DNA from 2 places in the Micromonospora sp. NPDC057141 genome. Region 2 is predicted to be linked to the other one. Evidence: riboswitches for the same ligand, from Rfam matches in the RefSeq annotation. Region 2 holds a riboswitch; the other holds the start of a gene.
The links. A riboswitch is a leader RNA that binds a small molecule or an ion and turns the genes downstream of it on or off. The one in region 2 is predicted to bind cyclic di-AMP.
Positions count from the first base shown of each region.

Region 1 (7,381 bases), on a different contig from region 2:
CATCTTCGATCGTGGCCTGGGGGACCTCTTCGTGGTCCGCACCGCCGGGCACACCGTCGGCCCCGAGGTGCTGGGCAGCGTCGAGTACGCCGTGACCGTGCTGGGCACCCCCCTGGTGGTGGTGCTCGGCCACGACTCCTGCGGAGCGGTGCAGGCGGCCCGGGCGGCGGCCGGCACCGGCACCCAGCCCGCCGGCAACCTGCGGGCCGTGGTGGACGCCGTGGTGCCCAGCCTGCACCGGGCCGCCGAGCGGGGCGTCGAGAGCATCGACGAGATCGTCGACATCCACATCGCGTGCACCGTCGAGGCGATGCTCGACCGGTCGCCGGTGCTGGCCGCCGAGGTCGACGCCGGTCGGTGCGCGGTCGTCGGAATGTCGTACCGGCTCAGCGCCGGCGGGGTGCGGACGGTGGCCGCCCTCCCGGCCCCCGCCGCCGCCTGACACCCGCCGCCTGACACCCGCCGCCTGAGACGCGCCGCCTTACGCGCCGAGAGGGGCCGCCCACAGTGGGACGGCCCCTCTCGGCGTGCGCGGCACGCGGCGTCAGAGCAGCGACATGTGCACGTGGTCGGTGTGGTTGGAGGGCCCGCTGTAGGACTTCCAGCCGGTCGCCGGGAACCAGATCTGCCGGTTCCAGATGACGTAGTAGATGCCGAGCCGGTCGGCGTTGCGGATGAGGAACGCGGCCAGGTTGTTGCCGTACATCCGGGTGTCGTTGTTGTGCCAGGGGGCGAATCCGCTGTTCTGGAGCGACCAGTCGCAGGCCCGGCCCTTGGGGTGCTCCCACGGCCCGCCCGGCCGGTAGCAGCCCACGAACCGGTTGAAGCCGGCCCGTTTGGTCTCCTTGTACGCGTGCAGTGTGCGGGGCGTGACGCAGCCGGAGGTGGTGGGGTCGTTCTCGCTGCACGACTCCGGTCGCCAGTCGCCGTCCGACGTCCGGCCCGGCCCGATCTTCGCGACCGGGGAGGTGGCGGAAACCAGACCGCCGGTGAAGCCCGCGCCGCCGACCAGCGCGAGCGCCTTCTCGGCGTCGAACTTCTTCTTCGCCATGACCGACGCCTGCTTCTGCTGCTCGCGCACCTCGGCGTCGAGCGCGAGCTTGGCCTGCTCGGCGCGGTTCTTGGCCGCGCTGACCTCGGCCAGCTTGTTGGCGTTGACCATGTTCAGCTCGTCGAGGGCGGAGGCGCGCTTGACGAACGAGTCCGGGGTGTTGCTCTCCAACAGCATCGCCATCGCGCCGACCCGGCCGGTCCGGTACGACTGCGCGGCCATCTCGCCGACCTGCGGCGCGAGCGCGTCCAGCTCGTCCTGGGCCTTCCGCACCTCCTCGGCGAGCTGGGCCTGGCGCTTCTTCGACTTTTCGAGCTTCGACTTGGCCTGGGCGTAGTCCCGGTTGGTCGCCTCGATCACATCGGTGATGAGCTGGGGCTCGTCGTCCTCCTCGTGCCCCGACGGTTGGGGGGCGGCGGAGGGCAGGGCGAGCGCCGGGGCGGCCGGCCCGGCGACGACCGCCAGGGCAGCGAGCACGGCCACCACGGGGGTCAACCAGCGGTGCAGGGGTGCCGTCACAGTGTTCCCTTCCATCGACCGCCGACCGGGTTAGCTGACGGGTTCGGGGCGGAAGTGGCCCCTACCGCTCGCGCGGATTCACCCCGGGCACCTGGTTCCCCGGCTCGCCTCGCGGCGATTGGGCGGCGGCACCGCAGGCGCCGCTTCGCGCCTTCGGCGGTGACCGGCAGCGAGGTTACCCGAGAGTCCTCGTGGGGAGCTACGTCCGGCTGCCGACTGAAAGCGCTATTTCGTAATCGCTGTCGGTGATCGGTGATGCGCTTCTCAGGGCGGATGCCGCCATTGGTCACGCTGCGGAGTGTCACCATGCGGTCTCCGTGCCTCCTTCTCGGTGCGGCCGTCCGGCCGGGGGGTGGGTGGGGGCGTGGTCGTCGGGGAACCCCTCGGCCGCCCGGCCGCCGCCGAGCGCCTCCAGCGCGAGATCCCGCTCCGCGGGCCGCCGCCGGCCGCTGCCCGGCGTACGCGTCGCCGGCACGTCCCCGACGCCCGCCGGACCGGACCGGGTCGCCCTGGTCCGTCCCGCGGCGGCGCTTTCCGCGGCGCTGCGCCCTGCCGTGGTCCGTCCCGCGGCGGTGCGGCCCGCTGCGGTGACCACGGCGGCCAGCCCGGTGGTGAGCGGCACGGCGGCGATCAGGCCCAGCGTGGCGACCGCGCTGCGGACGATCTCCTGGGCGAGGAACTCGCTGGTCAGGATCTCGGTCACCGGGCGGGAGTCGGCGGTGAGCAGGAGCAGCAGCGGCAGCGACGCGCCCGCGTACGCCAGCACGATCGTGTTGACCGTGGAGGCGATGTGCGCCCGGCCGACGCGGGTGGCCGCCCGGTAGAGCTGCAACCGGGACAGCCCCGGGTTGGCGTGCGCCAGCTCGGTGACCGTGGCCGCCTGGGTGACGGTGACGTCGTCGAGCACCCCGAGCGAACCGATGATGATGCCGGCCAGCAGCAGGCCGTGCAGATCCACGTCGCCCCGGAACATCGACAGGGTGGTGGCGTCCTCGCTGCCGTACCCGGTGAGGTGGGTGGCCGCCGTGGCGAGGGTGCCCAGGAGGCCGGTGAGCACCAGGCTGCCCAGGGTGCCGAGGACGGCCACCGACGTCTGCGCGCTGACCCCGTGGGTGAGGTACAGCACCACGAACATGATCAGCGCGGAGCCGACGACGGCGATCGGCAGCGGTGACCCGCCCGCGCCGATCCCGGGCAGTACGAAGGTCAGCAGGATGGCGAAGGTGGCGGCCAGGCCGGCCAGGGCGGCCACCCCCCGCCAGCGGCCGAACGCGACGATCGCCAGCGCGAACACCACCGCCAGCCAGACCAGCGGAGTGCCGCGCTGGTGCTCGGCGATGTTGTAGGCGCTCGCCGTCGGGTCCGCCGGGTCGGTCAGCTTCACCAGCACGATCCGGTCGTCGACGGCGACGGTGGGCGCGCCGGGGCCGGTGGGGATCGGCGTCTCGACCTGCTGCCCGGCGTCCGGCCCCTGCTCCACCCGGACGGTCACCGTGCCGCACGGGCCGTCCGCGACGTCCGGCCCGGCCTCCGGCGTCCCGGGCTGTGGCGGGCACTCCTCGGTGACCACCCGGGTCACTGTGCCGTGGTAGCGGGGCACCGGCGAGCCGCCGTCGACCTCCGGGCCGCCGTCGCGGGGCCACAGGACGATCGCCGCGATCACGGTGATCACGAAGAGGGGCACCACGGTCGCGACGAGGAGCCGCCGCACCCCTGGCGGGGTGGGCGGAGCGGGTCGGTTGTGGTCGGCGCCCATCGACGGTCTCCAAACGGTGTCAGCGCGGGATACGGCTCGGCGGCCCGGACGGTTCAGCGTCGCGGCGGTCGATCCGGGCTGGCTGCCCGAACGACCTCACCGGGCCGGCCGCCCGAGGACCCCCGCCCGAGGACCCCCGCTCCGCCGGCCCATCCGAAGCCCCTTCCGCTCCTCCGGTCGCCCGGAGCGGGATCCTGCGTCCCATCGCCCGGAATCGTAGCCACCCTCACCTGCGGACGCAGGCCGGTCGACACCATGTCGGCGACATGGCGGTGTTCCGGCCGCTCGGATACCGCCGTCTGACCGACATGCTGCCAATCTGACCGGCGGCGGGGCATCTTGGAGACATGGCCCACGAAGCGCACGCGAGGCACGGCGCACCCGCCGGACCCGGCGCACCGGACAAGCGCGCCGGACCCGGCGGGCACGACAAGCACGCTGGGCACGACCCGGAGATGTTCCGCCGCCGGTTCTGGCTCTGCCTCGCGCTGACCCTGCCGATCGTCGTCACCAGCCACCTGGTGATGGACTGGTTCGGCTACTCGCTGGAGTTCCCCGGCCGGGCGTTGGTCGGCCCGGTGCTCGGCTCGGCGGTCTTCTGGTGGGGCGGGTGGCCGTTCCTGGTCGGCGCGGTCCGGGAGCTACGCGACCGGGCACCGGGGATGATGCTGCTCATCGCGATGGCGATCAGCGTCGCGTACGTCGCATCGCTGGCCACCAGCGCCGGCGCGTTCGACCTGGACTTCTGGTGGGAGCTGGCGGCGCTGGTCACCATCATGCTGCTCGGGCACTGGCAGGAGATGAGGGCGATCGGTCAGGCCCGGGGCGCCCTCGCCGCGTTGGCCGCGCTGCTGCCCGACGACGCCGAGCGGGTCCGCCCCGACGGCGGCACCGATCGGGTCCCGGTGGCCGAGCTGCGCGTCGGCGACGTGCTGCTGGTCCGGCCGGGCGGTCGGGTGCCGGCCGACGGCCGGGTCGTCGACGGGGCCGCCGAGCTGGACGAATCCATGATCACGGGAGAGTCCCGCCCGGTCGTCCGGTCGGCCGGCGACCGGGTGGTGGCGGGCACGGTGGCCACGGACTCGGCGATCCGGGTCGAGGTGGCGGCGATCGGCGAGGAGACCACCCTCGCCGGCATCCAGCGCATGGTCGCCGAGGCGCAGCGCTCCAGCGGCCGGGCCCAGGCGCTCGCCGACCGCTTCGCGGCCTGGCTGTTCTACGTCGCCACCGCCACCGCCGTGGTCACGGTGCTGGTCTGGTCCGCCCTCGGCGACGCCGACGAGGCCGTGGTGCGGACCGTCACGGTGCTGGTGATCGCCTGCCCGCACGCGCTGGGGCTGGCGATCCCGCTGGTCATCGCGCTGTCCACGGCGGTTGCGGCGCGCTCTGGCATCCTGGTGAAGAACCGGCTCGCGCTGGAGCGGATGCGCACCGTCGACGCGGTGCTGTTCGACAAGACCGGCACCCTGACCCGGGGCGAGCACGTCGTGACCGGTGTCGCGGCCGTCGCCGGCACCGGTGAGGACGAGCTGCTGCGGCTGGCCGCCGGGGTCGAGGCGGACAGCGAGCACCCGCTGGCCCGAGCGATCGTCGCCGCCGCCGAGCAACGCGGCGGACCCGCGCCGGCCACCGGCTTCCGCGCACTGCCGGGCCGTGGGGTGCGGGCCACCATCGACGGCACGGAGTACGCGGCGGGCGGGCCGGCGCTGCTGCGCGAGCTGGGCGTGGGCCTCCCCGCCGAGCTGGACCGGATTGCCGCCGAGTGGGCGGGGCGGGGGGCCGCCGTGCTCCACCTGGTCCGCCTCCCCGGCACGGTGCTCGGCGCGCTCGCCCTCGCCGACGAAGTACGCCCCGAGGCGCGCGAGGCGATCGCCGAGCTGCGGGCTCAGGGCGTCCGGACCATCGCCATGATCACTGGGGACGCCCGGGCGGTGGCCGACGCGGTCGCCGCCGACCTCGGCTTCCGGCCCGGAGTGGACGAGGTCTTCGCCGAGGTGCTGCCGGCCGACAAGGACGGCAAGGTCACCGAGCTGCAACGCCGGGGGCTGACCGTGGCGATGGTCGGCGACGGGGTCAACGACGCCCCGGCGCTCGCCCGCGCAGACGTGGGCATCGCGATCGGGGCCGGCACGGACGTGGCCATCGAGTCCGCCGGGGTGGTGCTCGCCTCGTCCGACCCGCGTGGGGTGGCGGCGGTGGCCCGGCTCTCCCGAGCGTCCTACCGGAAGATGGTGCAGAACCTGGCCTGGGCGGCCGGTTACAACGTGGTGGCCCTGCCGTTGGCCGCCGGGGCGCTGGCCTGGGCGGGGGTGGCGCTGAGCCCGGCGGTCGGGGCGATCCTGATGTCGGCGTCCACGATCGTGGTGGCGCTGAACGCCCAACTGATCCGCCGGGTCCGCCTCACCCCCGGCTGATGTGCGTCGAAGCGCGGGCCCGTGCGGCACGTGTCCCGGCGGCAGGTGAGCGGCACGGTTCGTGGCCGGTCGCGGTGGAACCGTGTCGGGGTGTCGTGTGGTGGAGGCAGCCAAAGTTCCCGGCCCGGTCTCTTGGCGGCATCGATCGTCGACCCCGGGGCCCCGCAGCTCCTCGCCGACCTGGCCCGAGGCCACCCGCGCACCCGCGAGTCGAGGTCGGCCGACTTCAGCCGAGGCTCTAGCGTGGTGGCGTGCGGACGATGGCGGTGACGGGCGGGCGGTGGGTCCGCCTCGCGCTGCTGCTCTGCACCCTGGTCGGCCTGGCCGCCATGCACACCCTCGGCCATGGCGCGCACTCCGGCGGCACCCACGACGGACATGACGGGGCGGCACCGCGCGACGGGCATCCGATCTCCGTCACCCTCGCCAGCGGCGTGGCCGCTTCCGGACGGCTCGCCGGCGGCATGGCCGCCCCGGCTGGCGGCATGGTCGTCGCCGCCCTGGGTGCCCACGCCGGCTGTCCGGCTGGTGAGTGTGTGCCCGCCCGGCTGCTCCCGGTCGGTGGTCGCGCAGACGGGCCGTCCGGGTGGAGCGTCTGTTCGGCGGTGCTCGGCGCGCTCGGGGTCGCCCTGCTCGTCGCCGTGCTCCTGCTGACCGGCGCACGGGCGTTCGGCCCGTCCGGCCGGCGGCCCGGTGGGGCGCCCGCCGGACCGCGCGGCCCGCCCTCCCGCCCGCTCGGCCTTCGACTGGCCGAGGTCTCGGTGTCGCGTACGTAGGACGCCCCGGCGCGGGTGCCCGGCTCCGCCGGTGACCCGTGTTCCCGTCCTGCCCACGTACGTGACCGAGACCGAAGGATTCACCGTGACCACTCGTACGATCGCGCGCCGCGCCGCCCTGGCCAGCGCGGCCCTGACCGCCGTCCTCGCCCTGGCCGCCTGCGGTTCCGGCGACCACGGCTCGCCCAGTCACGACACGCCGGCCGGCGGCACCGCCACTGCCGCCGGCACCGCCACTGCCACCGCCACCGCGACTGCCACTGCGACTGCCACCGGGACTCCGACGCGCGGGCCGGCCGCGTTCGGCGACGCCGACGTGATGTTCGCCCAGATGATGATCCCGCACCACCGGCAGGCCGTGGAGATGGCCGAGCTGGCCGAGACCCGCTCCGCCGATCCGGAGGTCAAGCGCCTCGCTGCTGCGATCAAGGCCGCCCAGGCCCCGGAGATCGCCACCATGACCGGCTGGTTGACGGGGTGGGGTCGGCCGGTTCCGTCGCCCGCCTCGGGGCATGGGCACGGAGTGCCGGAGATGGACCACGAGATGCCGGGGATGATGTCCGAGGCGGACATGACGAAGCTGGCCGGCGCGAAGGGCGTCGGCTTCGACCGGCAGTTCCTGACCATGATGGTCGCCCACCACGAGGGCGCGATCACCATGGCGAGGGAGGAGCTGGCCACGGGGGCGAACCCGGAGGCCAAGGCGATGGCTCAGCAGATCGCCACCAGCCAGCAGGGCGAGATCGACCTGATGAGGAAGATCCTCGCCCGGCTCTGACGGCCAGGGCCGCCCGGCTCTGACGGCCAGGTCGCGCCATGTCGGCGAGGTGGGGGTGTCCGCAGCCCGGGATGCCCCCACCTCGCC
Region 1 is NZ_JBHUVA010000035.1:4,342-11,722, reverse strand. Features, by position in the region: gene ACFT41_RS18460 (carbonic anhydrase) at 1-442, shown strand, start outside; gene ACFT41_RS18455 (coiled-coil domain-containing protein) at 545-1,570, opposite strand; cyclic di-AMP (ydaO/yuaA leader) riboswitch at 1,575-1,705, opposite strand; gene ACFT41_RS18450 (YibE/F family protein) at 1,872-3,326, opposite strand; gene ACFT41_RS18445 (heavy metal translocating P-type ATPase) at 3,674-5,740, shown strand; gene ACFT41_RS18440 (hypothetical protein) at 5,992-6,516, shown strand; gene ACFT41_RS18435 (DUF305 domain-containing protein) at 6,602-7,294, shown strand.
Region 1: linked by a shared signal. The riboswitch ahead of ACFT41_RS18455 (coiled-coil domain-containing protein) and the one ahead of ACFT41_RS10300 (coiled-coil domain-containing protein) in region 2 are both predicted to bind cyclic di-AMP.

Region 2 (7,381 bases):
ACGAACTCGATCTCCTCGACGTCGCGCTCGCCCCGGCGCCCGACGGCCCGCGCGGCCGAACCGGCGGCCCAGCCGATCGCCGCTCCGGCCAGGGCGGCCCCGATCAGCAGCGTCCAGGGCAGGGCGGGCCGGCGGCCGGCGAGCGCGTCGAAGGCCAGCACCGCCCGGCGGCGCGCCTCGTCGGCCGCGGAGCCGACCAGGTCGCCCGCGTCGTCGGCGAGGCCGGAGCCGCTGCGCCGGGCGGAGCGGGCGGTGCCCCGAACGCTGTCCCCGGCGGAGCCTACGGCGGAGGCCAGATGCTGCCACGCCTGGTCCGCGATCCGCTCGGGCTTGCTGCGGCGCTCCAGCAGGTTGGTTCCGAACATCGTGCTACCTCCTCGGGTGCCGAAGCTTGCGGCCACTTCGGACTGCGGCGTGGGACCGGTGGGCGGTCGCCCGCCGGTGGGTCGCCCCCGCCGGCGTGGTCCGCCCACCGGGGCAGTGCCCCACCCGACGCCGCCGCAAACCCCGGCGTGCCGGCTGTGCCTTCAGCGTACGGACACCACCGCCGCGCCCCGGGCGAAGTCGTCGCCGTCGTCGTCATCGTCGTCGTCCCCGCCGCCGCCGAAGCCGCAGGCCAACATGAGTGCGAGCAGCGCGCCGACGCCGGCCAGGCCGGCCAGTCTCCGGATCATTTGGTGGTTCCTTCCGTGGTGCGGGTGTGGACGCCGCCGATGTTAGGCGGGGCGGGCAACGGCGGCGGGTCCCGCCGGTGACGGCCGGGTGGACCACACGCCCGGGGCGCGGGGTGCGCGCGAAGGTCGGAGGGGACCGCTACCCTGGGTCGGCGACATCGGCCCCGGGCCGGTCGTGTGGCTAACAGGATCTGAAAAGTCCGGATAAGGGCAACGTGTTTTGCCCTGATCCACGAATTGCTCATCCCGAGGGGTGGCGACCGAGGCCGTCGGAGGAATACTCTCGGTCGCGGCCCGCGTACTGATGAGGCGCCCGTGAATGGGCGAGTGGAGGTGCTCGCGTGAGCCTGTCGATCGTGAAGTCGGTTCTTTCCGGTGGTGTCATCGAGATCGCCCCGCGTGGCGAGATCGACGTCGACACCGCGTACGAGGTGCGCGAAGCCGTCGCGGAGGTGCTCACCAAGGGGCGTCCCGCCCGCATCGAGCTGAACATGCGCCTCATCACCTTCATCGACTCGGTCGGCATCAGCGCGATGGTGGCCGGCTTCCAGACCGCCGAGGTCAGCGGCGTGAAGCTGGTCGTCACCGAGCCGAGCCGGTTCGTGCACCGGCAACTGTGGGTGACCGGCCTGCTCGGCCTCTTCGGTGCCCCCGAGCCCTACTACGCCGGCACGGCCACCCCCGAGGTGCTGCCGGGCGCCTGACCGGGGTCGCCGGCGGTGGTTCACGCGCCGGGGCCCGGCTCTTCCTCCACGCCCTCGGGTGGGGGACGATCGACGGATGCCCCGGCGCGACAGCTTCCAATACTCGGTCCAGGCCTGCTGCCCGCGGGCCGAGGCAGTGGCGCTGCTCAGTGACCCCGCCCGGCAGACCGAGCTGCATCCGTTGATCACGCGGGTGCGCCGGTTGCCGCCCCGGCCGGGTGCCCTGGCCAGTTATGCGATAACCGATCAGCTCGCCGCCGGGCCGCTGCGCTTCGGCGTGACGTATCAGGCGGACGTGCTGGTGGTGACCGACGACGAGATCGTCACGCTGGCCCGGCAGCGGCCGGCCACGACGGTGCGTAACCACACCCGGCTGCGCGACGAGCCGGGCGGCCTCGTCCGCGTCGACGTGGAGATCACCCTGGCCGCCCCGACGCTGCTGTTCGCGTACGCCTTCCGGCAGGCCCGCTCGGCGCACCTCGGGCTGGCCCGCCGGCTGGGCGAGGTGCTGGGCCGGGCGGCGTAGCGCCCCGGCGACCCGGCCCACGGGGGAGGGCCGCCGAGGCGGGCGCGGTCAGATCACCGACAGGTGCACGTGGTTGGTGTGGTCGCTGGACGGGTCCCCGTTTCCGCCGCTGTACGCCTTCCAGCCGCTGCTGGGCAGCCAGATCTGCTTGAACCAGATCACGTACAGCACGGCGAGCCGGTCGGCGTTGCGCACGTAGTACGCCGCCAGGTTGTTGCCGTAGGTGCGGTCCCCGCCGGTGGCCACGCCGCCGAAGCCGCCCTTCTGCGCGGCGAAGTCGCAGGCCCGGCCCTTCGGGTGCTCGCCGGAGCCACCGGGGCGGTAGCAGGAGACGTACCGGGTGAAGCCGGCGGCCTTGGCCTGGTTGAGCGCGTGCAGGGTGCGCGGGGTGATGCAGCCGTTGGCCGGGGTGGGGTCGTTGACGCTGCACGACTCCGCCGGCCAGGAGCCGTCGGAGTTGCGCTTCGCGGGGGTGGCGTTGGCGCTGGAGCTGCCGCCCGGGCTGGACCCGCCGCCGCTGTTGCTGCTGGCCTTGTTGTTGGCCACGGTGAGCGCCCGTTCGGCCTGTTCCTTGCGCTTGCCCATCAGCGTGACCTGCTTGCGCTGCTCGCGGATCTCGCCGTCGATCCCCTGTCGGGTCTTCGTCGCCTCGTCCCGGGTGGTCAGCAGCGCGCGCAGCGCCCGGTCCTCGTTGGCGGCGACCGCGTCGAGCGCGGCGGCCCGGTCCAGGAATCCCTCGGGGGAGCTGCTGTCGAGCAGCAGTGAGGCGGCGGTGAGCCGACCCTTCTTGTACGCCACACCGGCGATCTCGCCGACCTTCGCGCCCCGCGTGACCAGCTCGGCCTCGACCGTCTTGAGCTGGCCGCCGAGCTTCTGCTGCCGCTTCACCGAGCGGTCGAGGGCGGTCTTGGCCTCCAGGTAGCCCTTGCTGGCCGCTTCGAGCTGGGCGCGCAGGGCGGGGGTGCCGCCCTCCTCGTCGTCGCCCGGCGCGGCGAGCAGGCCGACGGGCGGCGCGGCCCCGGCCGGCGTCACGGGCGCGGCCCCGAGGCCGACGGCGAGCGTCAGCACCAGCGCCGCCGCGACCCGGGCGGCGATCCTTCCTACAGGTGCCACTACTGGCATATGCATGTCCTTCCATCAGCCGCCGACCGGGTTAGCTGACGGGTTCGGGACGGACGATCCCTACCGCTGGAGCGGATGCACCCCACGAACATGGTTCCCCGGCTCGCCCGTAGGCGATTAGGCGGCGGCCACCACAGGCGCCGGAGGGCGCCGCCCGGCGGAGGCCGGGACCGAGCCTACCGGTGCCTGTGGGACCAGCGCTGCTTCCGTGACGGAGGGTACGCGGATAAATCCCGTCAAGTCCGGCATTCGACCGTATAAGTCACGAAAATTGATGGGCGTCGGTCTCACCAGCCGGCCGGCCCGCAGCCGTCGCGGGCCGCCCCCGGCTCGACCTGCAACGTGGCGTGCTCGATGTGGAAGTCCTCGTGCAGGGCGGTGCGGGCGGCGGTCAGCACCGCGCCGACCTCCGCGCCGGGCGCCATGGTCAGGTGGGCCGAGGCGACCTCCATGCCGGAGGTCAGCGTCCAGACGTGCAGGTCGTGCACCTCGACCACGCCGGGCACGGCGGCCAGCCGGTCGTGCACGGCGGTCACCTGGAGGTGCTCCGGCGCGGCCTGGACCAGGATGCGCACCGCGGCCCGACCGAGCCGCCAGGTGCGGGGCAGGATGAACACGCCGATCGCGACGGCCACCGCCGGGTCCGCCCACCACCAGCCGGTGACCATGATCAGCGCCGCCGCCCCGATCACCCCGACCGACCCGAGCAGGTCGCCCAGCACCTCCAGGTACGCCCCGCGCAGGTTGAGGCTCTCCTTCGCCCCGCTGCGCAGCAGGGCGAACGCGGCGACGTTGGCGAGCAGGCCCAGCACCGCCACCGCGAGCATCGGGCCGGTGGTCACCTCGGGCGGGTCGCCGAAGCGGCGGACGGCCTCGACGAGGACGTAGACGGCGACGCCGCTGAGCAGCAGGGCGTTGCCGAGCGCGGCGAGCACCTCCAACCGGTAGAGCCCGAACGTGCGCTGCGGGTCGGCGGTGGCCCGGCGGGTGGCGGTGATCGCGGCGAGCGCCATGCCGATGCCGAGCACGTCGGTGAACATGTGCCCGGCGTCGGAGAGCAGCGCCAGCGAGCCGGTGCCGAGCGCGGTCACCGCCTCGACGATCATCAGCACGGCGAGCAGCGCGAACGCCGCCCAGAGCCGCCCCGAATGGCGGTCGGAGGCGTTTGCCGCCACCCCGTGGTGGTGGTCATGACCTGCGCCCACGCCCACACCCTCCGTCCGTGATCCCAACCCCCCGGCCAAATCTATGTTCACATCGCAATGTATGCAAGTGATCGGCGGCGGTCCGGCCGGTGAACGGCCGGGGCCGGATCAGCCGTCGGGTCGAGCGTGATCAGCCCGTCGGGTCGAGCGTGACGAGGCGCTGGGTCGCCCGCGACAGCGCCACGTACAGCGTCCGCACGCCCGAGCCCGGGTCCGCCCGGATCTCGCCCGGGGCGACCAGCACCACCCCGTCGTACTCCATGCCCTTGGCCTGGAGGCTGGTCACCACCTGCAGGCGCGGCGCGGCCCGGCCGGCCAGCCAGCCAGCCACCTCGTCGCGGCGCGGCACCGGCGTGATCACCCCGACCGTGCCCTCCACCTCGCCGAGCAGGTCGCCGACCGCCGCGACGGTCGCCGCCTCCAGCCCGGCCGCCGGAACGGTCAGCTCGACCGGGGCCACGCCGGTGGACCGCACCGCGCGGGGCAGCGTCAGGTCCGGGTAGAGCCGGCGGATCTCCGCCGCCGCCACCGCGAAGATCTCCGCCGAGTTGCGGTAGTTGGTGGTCAGCTCGAACTGGTGCCGCCGCCGCCGGCCCAGCGCCGCGTCCCGGGCCCGGGTCAGCTCCTGCGGATCCCCCGTCCACGCGGTCTGCGCCGGGTCGCCCACCACCGTCCAGGACGCCAGCCGGCCGCGCCGGCCGACCATCCGCCACTGCATCGGCGAGACGTCCTGCGCCTCGTCGACCACCACGTGCGCGAAGTCGCGGTAGTCCTCCGGCCGCTCCCGGGCCGCCTCCCGCGCCGCCCGCTGCCGGTCGGCGTGCGTGCTCAGCTCACGTACGCCTCCGGCGAGCCGGAACGGGTCCCGCTTCGCACGCTTCGGCTGCACCGGCTTGCCCAGCAGCGCGTCCAACTCGTCGAGCAGGGCGACGTCGGCGATCGTCAGCCCCTCGGCGTCCAGCGTCCGGTACGCCTCGACGAGCAGGCCGACCTCCGCCCGGGACAGGACCCCGGCGGCGTACCGGCGCAGCCGATCCGGGCGGGCCAGCCAGCCCAGCACGTGCCGGGGGTGCAGCCGCGGCCACCACGCCTTGAGGAACTCGCGGAACTCGGGCCGCTCGGCGATCTCGTCCTCGAACGCGCGCTGCTCCGGCAGCCGGCCGATGCCCAGCCGGCGGGCCTGCGCCCACAGCGCCGCGAACACCCCGTCGAAGCCCGCCCGGCGTGACTCGTTGCGGCGGGCCCCCCGGCCCAGCGCCCGGTCCCGGATGCCGTCGAGCTCCCGGCGGTCCAGCCGCAGCAGCTCACCCCGGTAGAGCAGCCGCAGCTCGCCCGGCCCGCCCGGCACCGCGTCCCGCACCGCGCGCTCCAGCACCCGGCGCATCCGCAGCGACCCCTTCACCGCCGCCACCTCCGGCGGGTCGGTGCGCGTCGCGCCCATCCCCGGGAACAGCGACCCGAGCGAGTGCAGCGTCGCCGCCTCCTCGCCCAGCGACGGCAGCACCGAGGCGATGTATTCCACGAACACCGCCGACGGGCCGACCACCAGGATGCCGCCCCCGGCGTAGCGGCTGCGGTCGGAATAGAGCAGGAACGCCGCCCGGTGCAGCGCCACCGCCGTCTTGCCCGTGCCCGGGCCGCCGGAGACGATCGTGACCCCGGAGGCGGGGGAGCGGATCGCCTCGTCCTGCTCCCGCTGGATCGTGGCCACGATGTCCCGCATCCCCCGGCCCGTGGCCCGGGACAGGGTGGCCAGCAGCCCGCCGTCGCCCACCACCGCCATGTCCGGCGGTGCCGCCGCCGGGTCCAGCAGGTCGTCCTCGATCCGGGTCACCCGCTCCGCCGACGAGGAGATCGTGCGCCGCCGGACCACGCCCAGCGGCTGCGTCGGCGTCGCCTGGTAGAAGGCGGCGGCGGCCGGGGCCCGCCAGTCCACCACCAGCGTCTCGGCGTTCTCGCCGCGCACCCCGAGCCGCCCGACGTGCAGCACCTGCCCCTCCCGTAGGTCCAGCCGGCCGAAGACCAGCCCCTCGTGCTCGGCGTCGAGCACGTGCCGGCGCTGGGCGGCGTGGAAGACCATCGCGTCCCGCTCGACGAGCGCCCCGAAGTTGCCCACCCGGGCCAGGCGGTAGCCGTCCTTCTCGGCCTGCGCGGCGAAGCGGCGCAGTTCGGCGAGGCGGGCGTACACCCGGTCGAGGTGCCGCTGCTCGGCGGCCATCTCCTGCTCCAGGGTCGTGCGGTCGGTCAACGTACGGGCTCCTCGCAGACGGCGGCGGCGGCCGCGCCAGGGGCGCGGGCGGCGCGCCGGGGTGACCGGGTGAGGGTACGGCCAGCAGCCGACGGCTTCGCGGGGCCATGCCGCCGCCGCGATCCACCCCACGTCCCGGGACCCCGGCCCGGGACCCCGGTCAGCGCCGGTGCGGCCCCGGTCAGTGCGGTGCGGACGCGCTCGGCGCGCCCGCCAGCACCCGGCCCAACACCCCGGCCAGGGCGGCGTTCACCTGCTCGGGCCGCTCCATCATCAGCATGTGCCCGGCGCCCGGGCAGACCGTCAGCTCCGTCGCCGGCAGGGCCACCGCGATCGACTCGGCGCACGGCGGCGGGGTGAGCCGGTCCCGGTCCCCGACCAGCGCCGCCGCCGGCAGGTGGGCCAGCGCGGCGAGGGTGTCCAGCCGGTGCTGGGCCCCGATCGACGCGCGGAACCCGCCGATCGAGCGCAGCGTGGCCCGGGCCACCGCCGAGGTGACCAGCCGGATGTCGGTCGGATCGCAGCGGTCGCCGAAGAGCATCCAGCGGATGCTGGGTCGCAGGGCGCGCAGCAGCGCCCGGGGCGGACGCCACGCGCCGCAGCGGGCCAGCACCCCGGCGCCGGTGGTCTCGGCCAGCCGGATCAGCCGGGCGATGCGGGGGGAGAGGCCGTACGCGGTGTGGGTGTGCCCCTCGGCGGTGGTCGAGACGAACACCAGCCCCGCCGTGCGGGCGGCGAAGTGCCCGGGGTGCCGGTGCGCGTACTCCATGATCGTCATGCCGCCCATGGAGTGCCCGACCAGCACCACCGGCCCGGCCGGGGCGACGGCGTCGAGCACGGCGGCCAGGTCGTCGCCGAGCTGGGCCAGGGTGGCGGTACGCAGCGCCATGCAGCCGGACCGG
Region 2 is NZ_JBHUVA010000012.1:44,070-51,450, reverse strand. Features, by position in the region: gene ACFT41_RS10320 (hypothetical protein) at 1-365, opposite strand, end outside; gene ACFT41_RS10315 (hypothetical protein) at 528-674, opposite strand; gene ACFT41_RS10310 (STAS domain-containing protein) at 1,016-1,378, shown strand; gene ACFT41_RS10305 (SRPBCC family protein) at 1,455-1,904, shown strand; gene ACFT41_RS10300 (coiled-coil domain-containing protein) at 1,953-3,026, opposite strand; cyclic di-AMP (ydaO/yuaA leader) riboswitch at 3,031-3,160, opposite strand; gene ACFT41_RS10295 (cation diffusion facilitator family transporter) at 3,314-4,231, opposite strand; gene ACFT41_RS10290 (HelD family protein) at 4,362-6,479, opposite strand; gene ACFT41_RS10285 (alpha/beta fold hydrolase) at 6,661-7,381, opposite strand, start outside.